Regions from separate parts of the Psychrobacillus sp. FSL H8-0484 genome, predicted to be linked through region 2. Evidence: predicted binding sites of a transcription regulator. Region 2 holds the regulator's gene; each other region holds the start of a gene.
What was found. Region 2 encodes CtsR, which represses protease genes until heat stress. Its sites were predicted from a motif close to ATGGTCAATAAAGGTCAAACA; they were not measured.
Positions count from the first base shown of each region.

Region 1: a site for CtsR is predicted at 2,159-2,179, ahead of clpP (ATP-dependent Clp endopeptidase proteolytic subunit ClpP). Genes of this name have one in related genera too.
Region 3: a site for CtsR is predicted at 1,914-1,934, ahead of MHH81_RS04605 (ATP-dependent Clp protease ATP-binding subunit). Genes of this name have one in related genera too.

Region 1 covers NZ_JBBOSZ010000001.1:3,177,609-3,181,880, reverse strand. Annotated here, with positions in the region: gene whiA (DNA-binding protein WhiA) at 1-787, shown strand, start outside; gene MHH81_RS15530 (HPr family phosphocarrier protein) at 807-1,064, shown strand; gene clpP (ATP-dependent Clp endopeptidase proteolytic subunit ClpP) at 1,480-2,076, opposite strand; tRNA gene MHH81_RS15520 (tRNA-Arg) at 2,242-2,313, shown strand; gene MHH81_RS15515 (DUF1761 domain-containing protein) at 2,750-3,163, shown strand; gene MHH81_RS15510 (LemA family protein) at 3,436-4,014, shown strand; gene MHH81_RS15505 (TPM domain-containing protein) at 4,014-4,272, shown strand, end outside.
Region 2 covers NZ_JBBOSZ010000001.1:4,001,240-4,005,511, reverse strand. Annotated here, with positions in the region: gene MHH81_RS19785 (ABC transporter permease) at 1-615, shown strand, start outside; gene rsgA (ribosome small subunit-dependent GTPase A) at 906-1,949, shown strand; gene MHH81_RS19775 (CtsR family transcriptional regulator) at 2,143-2,610, shown strand; gene MHH81_RS19770 (UvrB/UvrC motif-containing protein) at 2,634-3,179, shown strand; gene MHH81_RS19765 (protein arginine kinase) at 3,169-4,263, shown strand; gene MHH81_RS19760 (ATP-dependent Clp protease ATP-binding subunit) at 4,260-4,272, shown strand, end outside.
Region 3 covers NZ_JBBOSZ010000001.1:1,014,851-1,019,122, forward strand. Annotated here, with positions in the region: gene MHH81_RS04590 (prolyl oligopeptidase family serine peptidase) at 1-702, shown strand, start outside; gene MHH81_RS04595 (metal-sulfur cluster assembly factor) at 752-1,060, shown strand; gene MHH81_RS04600 (Crp/Fnr family transcriptional regulator) at 1,110-1,805, opposite strand; gene MHH81_RS04605 (ATP-dependent Clp protease ATP-binding subunit) at 1,957-4,083, shown strand.

The DNA of each region.
Region 1 (4,272 bases), 820 kb from region 2:
AATTGCGCGTAGACTGTATACGCTTATTAAATCTTTATACCCTTATCAAGTAGAATTGCTCGTTCGAAAAAAAATGAGATTAAAGAAAAATAATATCTATATTTGCCGTGTTCGAGATGGAGCAAAGCACCTATTAGAGGATTTAAAAATATTGAAAGAGAGTTTTCAATTTGAATACTCCATTTCACAGGAGCTTGTCAAAAAGAATTGCTGCAAGCGTGCGTATCTGAGAGGAGCTTTCTTAGCAGGAGGATCTGTCAATAATCCAGAAACGTCTTCTTATCATTTGGAAATTTACTCTTTGTATAAAACACATAGTGACGCTCTAGTAGAGTTGATGAACGGATTCGAATTAAATGCGAAAACAATTGAACGTAAAAAGGGATATGTGGCATATTTAAAGGAAGCAGAAAAAATTTCTGATTTCCTAAGTATCGCAGGAGCACATCGTGCGTTGCTGAAATTTGAAGATGTCCGTATAATTCGAGATATGCGTAATAGTGTAAATCGTTTAGTCAATTGTGAAACAGCTAATCTAAATAAAACGATTAGTGCTGCTATTCGACAAGTAGACAATATACGATTTATCGAAAATACGGTTGGATTAGACCAATTACCAGAAAAATTAAGAGAAATTGCTCGCTTGCGGGTGGAATATCAAGATGTAACATTAAAAGAGCTAGGTGAAATGGTTTCCACTGGGAACGTTAGTAAATCTGGTATAAATCATCGTTTACGAAAGATAGACGAAATTGCAGACGCACTTCGTAGAGGCGAGACAATTTAGGGAAATGGAGCGTAGGACAATGACAGAAAAACAAGTCGAAGTGAAATTACCATCAGGATTACAGGCGAGACAAGCTGCGTTATTTGTACAAGAGGCTAATCGTTATATTGCAGATGTATATTTGGAAAAAGACAATAAAAAAGTAAATGCAAAAAGTATTATGGGTATTATGAGCTTGGCTATTAGCAAAGGGATTACAGTAAACCTGAGTGCAGATGGGTCAGATGAAGAAGAAGCAGTAGTAGCACTAGCAAAATTTATTTCAAATGAAGAATAATAAAGGGCGGCCTTACTAGTCAGTATAGACGAAAAGGCGGTCTTTTTTTTTCGTTGTAAGTTAAAAAGAATGGACTATTGAACTGCGTACATAGAATTTGAAAAAGGTCCGTCGCTTCCTTTGGTTTCTTCATCTTAGAAATGAAATGGTCTCAGATACAAGGCAAATGGTTGAGGAAACTAAAGAAATATATAATTTACGCGGAATAAAGTATTGTTGATTTCCGCTATAGGCGGACGCTTTCCGCGGGGTGAGCGATAAGCCATCACCGCCGCTCACGCGTCGTTTGTGATGTCTTATCTGTCTCACTCATCCCGCAGGAGTCGCCGCCTACCGCTTCAATCAACAAAATGATAAAGTATTTTTTCTACAAAAATACCCAAGGAAAGGTAAATTTCCTTGGGTACAATTATTATTATGATTTTTTCATTTCGCTGCGATCGATAATATGATCGATTAAACCATATTCTTTTGCACGTTCAGCAGTCATAAAGTTATCGCGATCTGTGTCTCTTGAAACGACTTCAATCGGTTGACCAGTACGATCAGCCATAATATTATTTAATTTATCACGTAAGAATAAAATACGTTTAGCAGCAATTTCGATTTCTGTTGCTTGCCCTTGTGCTCCACCAAGTGGTTGGTGAATCATTACTTCTGCGTTTGGAAGTGCATAGCGTTTTCCTTTTGTACCTGCAGTAAGTAAGAATGCTCCCATAGAAGCAGCCATACCGATACAAATTGTTTGCACATCGGGTTTGATGAATTGCATCGTATCGTAAATTGCCATACCTGCTGTAATGCTTCCACCTGGACTATTGATATAGATTGAAATATCTTTTTCTGGATCTTCAGCTTCTAAAAATAGTAGTTGGGCAACGATGGAGTTTGAAACGTTGTCATCAATTCCACTTCCAAGCATGATAATACGGTCTTTTAATAATCGTGAGTAAATGTCATATGCACGTTCCCCACGATTTGTTTGTTCAATAACAGTAGGAATTAAATTCATCCTGATTTGCCTCCTTCAAAGGTGGTTTATTAATTTTATTTCTGAGAAATACTACCTCAGTTGTAACTTTATCATACACATTATGGTCAAGGAAGGTCAAATATTAAGCATTGAAAAGTTAGGTTGAATTATTTACAATTCATTTGTATAATAGATAAGTCGCATGCCTCCGTAGTTTAATGGATATGACGTAAGATTCCGGTTCTTGAGATGGGGGTTCGATTCCCTCCGGGGGCGTATTTAGATTAAATTGGATATTTTCTTTCAAGCACTCCAAACATGGATCCTTCGATGTTCGGAGTGCTTTTTTGTATAATGTATATTTATATTTTTACTATTTATTCCTTGTATTCGTTCAAGTGAATCGATTGCTTCGATAGACAAATGGTTAGGATCACCAGGATACTTATTCCTCACCTCTTACATTATTTAATTATCCGGTCTATTCATCCTTACCACAGAATTTTAATATTAAACAAAATGGATGTTTAATTAATTATTGATCATGAAAAGTACAGTGTAGTGTATGCGAAAAAAGCATTAACAGCGACTAACTTTATACGCCAGAATGTCCATTTTTTACAATACAACTTGTATTAAAAACCTTATAATAAAATGAAATAGAACAGAGAGAGAACGATCAAAAATAGAATGGAAAGAAGGGGAGAATGAAATGGATTTTCAGCAATCATTTGAGACGATTAATTATTTTGCAGTTATTGTAGCAGGATTATCCGCTTTCGTTATTGGAGGTCTATGGTATTCAGTTTTCTTTGCTAAGGCTTGGATGGAGGAAAATGGTTTTGATGAAGAAAAATTAAAGAATGCTAATATGGCGAAGATCTTTGGAGGTTCTTTTATATTTTCCTTAATCATTTCCTTTGTGCTCGCTCTATTCTTAGGTCCAGAAAGAAACGCGATGATGGGTGTCATAGCAGGCTTCATGGCCGGGCTCTTTTGGGTCGCAGCAGCGATGGGAATAACGTATTTGTTTGAAAGAAAATCATTGAAATTGTTTTTGATTAATGCTGGATATCATGTAGTTACATTTATGGTCATGGGATTGATTTTAGGATTGTGGAAATAATAGTATTTCAAATGTAAAACACTTAGAAATATGGATGTATTCATATTCCTACGTGTTTCTTTGTTTATCTTCGTTTAAACCATTAGAAAAAATCTGATGTTGGAACTTAGGAAACCTCAACTTGTTTATTAATTGCTTCGACTGTTCCTATTAATTTTCCAATAACACGTATTCATATGAAACCGATTAATAACTTTTTCGTATACCTAAGTAGGTTTTACATTTTACAAATAAAGTAACATGAATACTATACTTAATCAGGGGTGAATAAGATGAAAAAGTTATTAGGGCCGATTGTTATAATCGTGGTTATTATTGCAATTTTTGCTGTTATATTAATACCGAGCTATAACGGTTTTGTAGATGGGGAAGAAAATGTGAATAATGCATATGCGCAGGTGGAAAACCAATTACAGCGCAGAATGGATTTAATTCCAAACTTAGTAAACACCGTAAAAGGATTTGCATCGCATGAAGAAGAAGTGCTAGGCAATATAGCAGATGCTCGTTCTAGACTAGCAGGAGCAAGTACACCGGAAGAACAAGCAGTAGCAAATGATGAATTAACTGGTGCTTTAAGTCGATTATTAGTGGTTGTAGAGAACTATCCAGATTTAAAGGCGGATGCAAGCTTCCGACAATTAATGGATGAGCTAGCAGGTACTGAAAATAGATTAACGGTTGCTAGACAAGATTATAATGACATTGTTTCCGATTACAATAAAAAAGTAAAACGATTACCAGGCAGTATTGTTGCATCCATTTTCGGGTTTGATGAAAAAGAATATTTTAAAGCAGACGCAGCTGCAAAAGAAGCTCCAAAAGTTGATTTTGATGGAGATGGAGAGTAATGATTAAGGTCGCGCGAATGCTTATAGTTGCGCTACTTGTATTTCTTTCTCTTCCCTTATTGACTGTAGCTGCATCTGATATACCTGATCCTATACCTGGAGAATTATATGTACAAGATTTTGTAGGTGCGTTATCTGAGACAGAAGAACAACAATTAGAAGAGCTCGGTCGCAATTTAGATAATGCTACAGGGGCTCAAATTGTAGTGATGATCATTGAGTCGTTACAAGGGCAGGATGTTGCTCAGTTTGGCGTCG
Region 2 (4,272 bases):
CTTTCCGTAATTACATTATTCACAGTTGTTGTTGCAGGAGGAATCGTTGCTTCAGAGTTTTCTCAAGGGACTATTAAAATGTTATTAACACGACCTGTGAGTAGGGGGAAGATTTTGACTTCGAAGCTGTTGACGGTCGGATTATATGCCGTTGTCATGGCTTCAATTAGTTTATTGGTAGGAATAATTGCTGCATATATTTTCTTTGATTCGTCACCTGGAACAAGTTTAGAAGTGGTGAACGGAAAAGTGGTAGAGGTTTCATTTTGGGGAAGACTACTACTTCTAATGGGACTTTCTCTAGTGAACGTGTTAGTTATTGGGATGTTGGCTTTTATGGTTGGATCTGTATTTCGTTCTAGTTCACTTGCAATAGGAATTTCTATATTTCTTATGTTCGCAGGGGTAAATTTTACGTTTATGCTAGCATTCAAATTCGAATTTGCTAAGTATATATTATTTGCTAACACTAATTTAACGCAATATATAGGGAATGGGCAACCGTTGATTGATGGGATGACGATGTCGTTTTCAATCGCAGTGGTTTCTGTCTACATGCTAGTATTTTTAGTTATTAGTTACTGGTCATTTATGAAACGAGACGTGACTGCGTAAAAATGTTATTGACATATCGCTAATACTTGTAGTATTCTGAAAATAACTTAAGGAAAGGAGTGAGGCATTATGGCTATTGTAAATACTAATCAACGAATCAGTAAGTTCATGATGTCCCACTCCGTATGTCTCTAATTGTAGAACGAATATGCTTTTCATTTGCTTGTATTAGACAATCAAATGTATTTCGCTATACTTTTTGAGATGCTTCTTTACTAATGACCGGGAAACCATGATTGCTGATTCGTGCAGTCATGGTTTTTTTATATGGAAATTAGGAGGAAGTTAAATTGAATTTAATCGAACAATATGGTTGGAATAATAAATGGGAAGAAAAAATGTTGAGTAAAGGGATCGCAGGTCGCGTTTTACTTGAGCATAAAAATTTGTATCGTGTCATGACTAACGAAGGGGAATGGTTATGCTCTCTATCAGGGAAATTCAAGTTTGACCATGGCCGCGAAGCATTTCCGGCAGTTGGAGATTGGGTTGTCCTTGAACAAATGCCGGGAGAAGAAAAAGGAATTATTCAAGACGTGCTTCCACGTAGTTCACAGTTTTCCAGAAAAGCTGCTGGCTTAACAACGGAAATTCAGTTAATCGCAGTTAATGTTGATTATGTATTTCTTGTTATGTCTCTTAATCACGACTTTAATGTACGTAGATTAGAGCGATATTTATTGGCCGCATGGGATTCGGGTGCAACACCAGTTGTTGTTTTGACGAAAAAAGACGCATGTGATGATTTGGCATTTTATATAAATGAAGTAGAATCAATCGCTTTTGGTGTAGATGTATTTGCAGTGAGTAGTGTAACAGGTGAAGGAATCGATCGCCTTGCAAATCTTTTATCTGGCAGTAAAACAGGTGCTCTTCTAGGATCTTCTGGAGTTGGCAAGTCCTCTTTAATTAATGCTTTGTCTGGTGAAGAAGTAATGGTAGTAAACAATATTCGAGAAGATGATAGCAAAGGACGTCATACCACGACGCATAGAGAACTTACTTTATTGCCGGAGGGTGGTTTATTAATTGATACCCCGGGAATGAGAGAATTCCAACTTTGGGATACAAGTGATGGGATTAGCGCTAGCTTCCAAGATATTGAAGAACTTGCGGATGGATGTCGCTTCCGAGATTGCAAACATGAAAAAGAGCCGGGATGCGCAATTCAAGAAGCTATTTATACAGGTGCATTGAAACAAGAGCGTTATAAAAGTTATGTGAAGTTGATGAGAGAGCTTGCACATATTGAACGAAAAAATGATCTAGTTGCCAAAAAAGCGGAAGTGAATAAGTGGAAACAACTAACGAAAATACACAGGAAGAAAAAATAAATGTATTAATATACAAATGAAAAAGTTTTTGGAATATAAGTTGGAATATTGATACACCCTTAAACTACTAACTGTTCTGGTTAGTAGTTTTTATGTGCCTTCCTAAGAAAATCATATCAATTGCACATGGATTATTTTCTCGATATAATATAGTCAAAGTTAGTCAAAGTCAGTTTGCTAAAGAGGTGAGAAGATGAAAAATATATCTGACATTATTGAAGGTTATTTGAAGTCGATTATCGAAGAAGAGAGTAAGGGGCAAATTGAAATTAAAAGAAGTGAAATTGCTGAAAAATTTCAATGTGTTCCATCTCAAATAAACTATGTTATTAACACACGGTTTACCCAAGATCGCGGTTACTTAGTGGAAAGTAAACGTGGTGGTGGTGGATATATTCGAATCCTCCGCGTTCGGGCGCATACGAAAGCAGAATTGATTGAGCATATAATACAAAGACTAGAAAATGGTGCAGCTGAATCAGTTACGGAAGACATTGTGTTCCGACTGCTGGAGGAAGAAGTGATTACAACAAGAGAAGCGAAGCTCATTTTAGCGGCGCTTAATCGAACAACACTTGCTATTCCACTACCAGCAAGGGATGAAATACGTGCGCGTATATTATGTGCCATGTTATTAACATTAAAATATCAAAAAAGTTAAAAATGAGCGGGGTGTGTTGAAAAGTGATTTGTGAAAATTGTAAGCAGAGACCGGCAAAAGTGACGGTTACACAAGTGCATAACGGTGAACACTTTGAACGACATTATTGTGAGGTCTGTGCAAATAGTCTCCACCCGTTTTATGTAGAGTATAAACAAGATCCATTATCTCTTCATCAACTACTATCCAATTGGTTTAACCATGCAGATCAGCAGCCAATGCAGCAAAGGCAAAAAAAGCCTCCATTAGAGTGTGAAGAATGTGGTTGGTCCATACAACGTTTTCTAGATGAAGGGAAATTCGGCTGTGCTTCTTGTTACGATAGTTTTCGACAACAACTACCGAATGTATTTAAACGTTTGCATAATGGAAATACAACCCATATTGGGAAAGCGCCGGGTGCAATTGGTGAAAAGATAGCATTGAAAAAACGTATTGAAGCCATTCGTTCTCAAATGAAAGAGGCTGTTGAAACCGAACAATTTGAAGATGCTGCAAGACTAAGAGATGAAGCAAGGGATCTGGAAAGTCAGCTTGTCACGGGAGGTGACGAAACGAATGTCGATTGAACGCTTTTTAGATAATTCTATTTCTAGTTGGATGGTTGGAAATGGAGAGCATTCAGATATAGTCATGAGTACAAGAATTCGATTAGCTAGAAACTTAAATGGGTATCGATTTCCACTTGCATTTACAGAAGATGAAGCGCATAAAATTGACCAATCCGTTTCCGCTACACTGGTGGATGCCGATGAAGAATTACAGATGAACTTTTCTTCTATACAAATTAAAGATGTGTCGGAACTAAATCGACAAGTGCTAGTGGAAAAGCATTTAATTAGTCCAAAACTTGCTAACTCGCCGATGACTGGATCTGTTTTATTATCCGAAGATGAATCTGTAAGTGTAATGGTAAATGAGGAAGATCATATTCGTATTCAATGCCTTTTCCCTGGCCTTCAAATTCAACAAGCATATGCACAAGCTGACACAATAGATCGATTATTAGAAAAAGAATTGCCGTATGCCTTTGATGAGCAATTCGGATATTTAACGAGTTGTCCGACAAACACCGGAACTGGCTTACGTGCATCCGTAATGATGCATTTACCGGCATTAACTAAGACAAAGCAAATCAACCGAATTGTAACAATCATTTCTAGATTAGGGATGGTTGTAAGAGGGATATATGGAGAAGGTAGTGAAGCGCTCGGAAATGTATATCAAGTGTCTAATCAAACGACACTTGGTAAGACAGAAGAAGATATACTTGCCGATCTTCAAAGTATTACAGAACAAATTATCCAAAAAGAAAGAGAAGCGCGAGATGCACTCTTAAAGCACTCAGCCAATACACTAGAGGATCGGTTGTATCGATCTTTAGGGACGTTGTCATATGCTCGTATAATGACAACCGAAGAGGCTGCTAGATGCTTGTCGGATGTTCGTTTAGGTATAGACATGGGACTCATTAAAGATGTAGATGTGACCATTTTGAACGAATGCATGGTGTTTATGCAACCAGGGTTTCTGCAAATGTATGCTGGAACGACGTTAAATACTTCGGAACGAGATATGTTTCGAGCGAAGTTGTTAAGGGAACGGTTGCAAAAGGGAGAAAAACCGAAAACAAAAGGAGAGGGTATTGCATGATGTTTAATC
Region 3 (4,272 bases), 3.0 Mb from region 2:
GAAATAAGTAATAACGCACCTATTGTTCTATTCTTACATGGGTTTGAAAGTGCAAAGGAACATAATTTACATTATGCTTATCAACTAGTTAACCAAGGGTGCAGAGTAATATTACCCGACGCTCTTTTACATGGTGACCGAGCGGAGAAACTAGACCAAGTAGAAATTAGCCTTCGGTTTTGGGAAATAGTATTAACCTCCATCGAAGAGGTCGGTAAATTAAAGGAAGAACTTATCGAACGCGGGTATTTAATTGATCAGAAAATTGGTCTTGCGGGAACTTCCATGGGTGGTATCACGACTTTAGGCTGTTTAACTGCCTATCCTTGGATTGACGCGGCTGCTATTATGATGGGGACTCCGGGTTATGTTGAACTTGCAAAAGCACAAATGGCTTTAGTAGAACAAAAAGGGTTTAAAATTCCGCTAAATAGTGAAGAAAGAAAAAATATGTTTGATACGTTAGCTTCTTTTGATGCTTCTAATCAAATGCACAAACTTGCTGATAAACCGTTGTTTTTCTGGCACGGAGAAAAAGATCCAGTTGTTCCATTTGAACCGACTGCACATTTTATCGAAGCGTTGAAACATGAATATGGAGAGAATGATATCGTGTTTATGAAAGAAAAATCTGCAGGTCACGCAGTATCTCGCAAGGGAATGTTAAGCGCAACAAAATGGCTTTCAAACAATTTGGCATAAGTATAGATGTTTTGTTATGATGGATTAATGAGGTAAGGAGGTTATTTAAATGGACCAAGATATGAAAGATAGCATGATGGCAGCTCTTGAAAATGTCATTGACCCTGAACTAGGCGTAGATATTGTCAATTTAGGTTTAGTATACGATGTTGAATTGTCAGATGAGGGTGTTGGAACAGTTACGATGACTTTAACATCCATGGGATGCCCAATGGGACCGATGATTGTGGATCAAGTGAATACAGCACTTATGGAATTACCAGAAGTCAAAGAAACTGAAGTTAACATCGTCTGGAATCCACCATGGTCAAAAGATAATATGTCTAGATACGCTAAGATTGCCTTAGGCATACGTTAATATAAAAGCGACCTCTTTCTATTACAAAAATAGAAAGAGGTCGCTTTTTTTAATCAATTCGGCAAATAGTTAAGGGACAATTCTCACACTCATTTTCTCTTTTCAAGAATTCAATATCATGAATGGTAATGATTCCTTTTTGAAAGGACACAATACCTGCATTTTTAATATCATTTAACATTCTATTAACAACTTCTCTACTCATGGCACATAAATTTGCTAGCTTTTGATTGGTTAGTGTGTACTCTATGATAATACTTCCATCCGGTTGTACTTGACCATATGTATTAGAAAGACGAATCAACGTGGAGAAAAGTGCTCCTTTTTTGCCATGTAACATTAAGTCTCTAAACCGAGTTTGATTCTTTATATAAACTAGTTGAATAAATTTTGTCCATTCTACCATTAGCTCTGTAGATTCCATTAAAAAATTCTCTAGTTTGGTTCGGTGAAGCGATAATAATTGGGTAGATTCTAAAGTAATAGCAGAAAAGGAGTGGTATACAATATCACAAAAAACAGCAGTTTCACCAATGTAATCATTTGGTCCGACTACTCGGAGTGTTAAAAGTTTACCGCTTTCTGTGTCTTTATTAATACCTACAGATCCAGAGACGATGAAATAAATCTCTTCAGAGCGCTCGCCCTCTTGAAAAACAGGTCGATCTTTTTCTAATTTTACTATGGAACCATATTGTTTAAATAGTGAATAAATGCCTGTTGTATCAGAAATATACTCGCTCATTAATAACACAACCTTTCCGTGTATATAACAATCATAGCATAATAACCTAACGTCTTTGGGAAAAATCACTTTTCTTTACAAATAATAAGAGAAGATATTATAATTACATTAGTCAAAAAAGGTCAAACTATTTTAAGGGAGATGTTTGGTTATGCAAATGAATCAACAAGATCAAAAAAGTCCTTTAGAAACGTACGGTCGTAATCTAATTACTGCAGTGAAAGAAGGAAAGATGGATCCTGTTATCGGTCGTGATCAAGAGATTCGAGATGTTATTCGGATTTTGTCTAGAAAAACAAAAAATAATCCTGTTTTAATTGGAGAACCTGGTGTAGGGAAAACAGCCATTGTAGAAGGATTAGCACAACGTATTGTCCGAAAAGATGTACCGGAGGGCTTGAAAGAGAAAGAAATATTTGAATTAGATATGAGCTCCCTCATTGCAGGGGCGAAGTATCGAGGAGAATTTGAAGAACGATTACAAGCGGTATTGAAGCAAGTAAAAAAGAGCGAAGGACAAATTATCTTATTTATCGATGAAATCCATACAATTGTAGGAGCTGGAAAAACAGACGGTGCCATGGATGCAGGTAATATGTTAAAACCGATGCTAGCTCGAGGAGAATTACATTGTATTGGTGCAACGACATTAGATGAATATCGTATGTATATTGAAAAGGATCCTGCTTTAGAGAGAAGATTTCAACAAGTACTCGTACGAGAGCCATCTGTTGAAGATACAGTTTCTATTTTACGCGGGTTGAAAGAAAGATTTGAATTGCATCATGGTGTACGCATACATGATAGAGCGATTGTCGCTGCAGCGCAGCTTTCTAATCGTTATATGACAGAACGCTTTCTTCCGGACAAGGCAATTGATTTAGTAGACGAGGCATGTGCAATGATTCGAACAGAGATAGATTCCATGCCGCAGGAGTTAGACGAAGTTACGAGAAAAATGATGCAGCTGCAAATAGAAGAACAAGCGTTAATAAAAGAAAAAGATGCTGCTAGTCGAAAAAGATTAGAACAATTGCGTCAAGACTTAGCAGAACTAGAGGAATCAACTAGTGAAATGAGAAGTAAATGGGGGCAGGAAAAAGAAGCGATTCAAGTAATTCAGCAAAAAAGAGAAGAGTTGGATCGATATCGTAGAGAATTGGAGGAAGCTGAAAATAAGTACGATTTAAATAAAGCAGCAGAACTTCGTCATGGAAAGATACCTACTCTGGAAAAAGAATTACTAGTCTATGAGCAAGAAGTAAACAATGATACGGACACGCGCTTACTACGAGAAGAAGTAACTGCTGATGAAATTGCATCAATTATTTCAAGATGGACTGGCATCCCAGTCACAAAACTTATCGAAGGAGAAAGAGAAAAACTTTTGCGATTAAAAGAAACGCTTGGAGAACGAGTAGTTGGACAGGATCAAGCGGTTCAGTTAGTGACGGAAGCCGTTTGGAGAGCTAGAGCAGGTATAAAAGATCCACAAAAACCGATTGGATCCTTCCTATTTTTAGGACCTACTGGAGTTGGGAAAACAGAACTTGCCAAAGCATTGGCTGCCAACTTATTTGATTCGGAAGAGCATTTTATTCGTATCGACATGTCAGAGTATATGGAAAAACATAGTGTATCGCGACTAGTAGGCGCTCCTCCTGGCTATATTGGATATGAAGAAGGTGGTCAGCTGACGGAAGCGGTACGCAGAAATCCTTACTCCGTTGTTTTATTAGATGAAATTGAAAAAGCTCACCCTGATGTTGCGAATATTTTACTGCAATTAATGGATGATGGACGAATTACGGATAGCCAAGGAAGGATCGTTAATTTCACGAATACAGTTGTCATATTAACATCTAATATTGGTTCGCAATATCTTGGAAATACGACTAGTAAAGTAGGGGAAGAGGAAGAGACACTTGTCATGACTGCACTTCGAGCGCACTTTAAGCCCGAGCTTTTAAATCGTATGGATGACATCATTATGTTCCATTCATTGACGACACATCATTTTGAAAAAATCGCAGAGAAATATGTGAAGCAGCTACAAAAAAGATTGCAAGAGCAAGAAGTTACATTGGAAGTGCAAGATAATGTCTTTAAGTGGATTGTAAATGAAGGAACAGATGCAGCATATGGTGCAAGACCTTTAAGACGATTCATCCAACGTAATCTAGAAACTGCTGTAGCGAAAATGCTAATTGGTGGAAATGTTCTTCCAGGAGGCACTATTGAAGCGAGTGTAGAAGATGGACACTTGACTGTAAGATAACAAGGTGTAATATAGATTACGTTATCCGCAACATTGCGTAGTGTACTCGCAAGATAGGTTGGACTATTTGCAACATTATGAGGAATACTAGCAATATTTAAGCTATGCGCAATATAACAAGCGTTACTCGCAAGATAGAGTGGATTATTCGCAATATAATGTGGAATCCTCACATCTCAAAATAAAAAC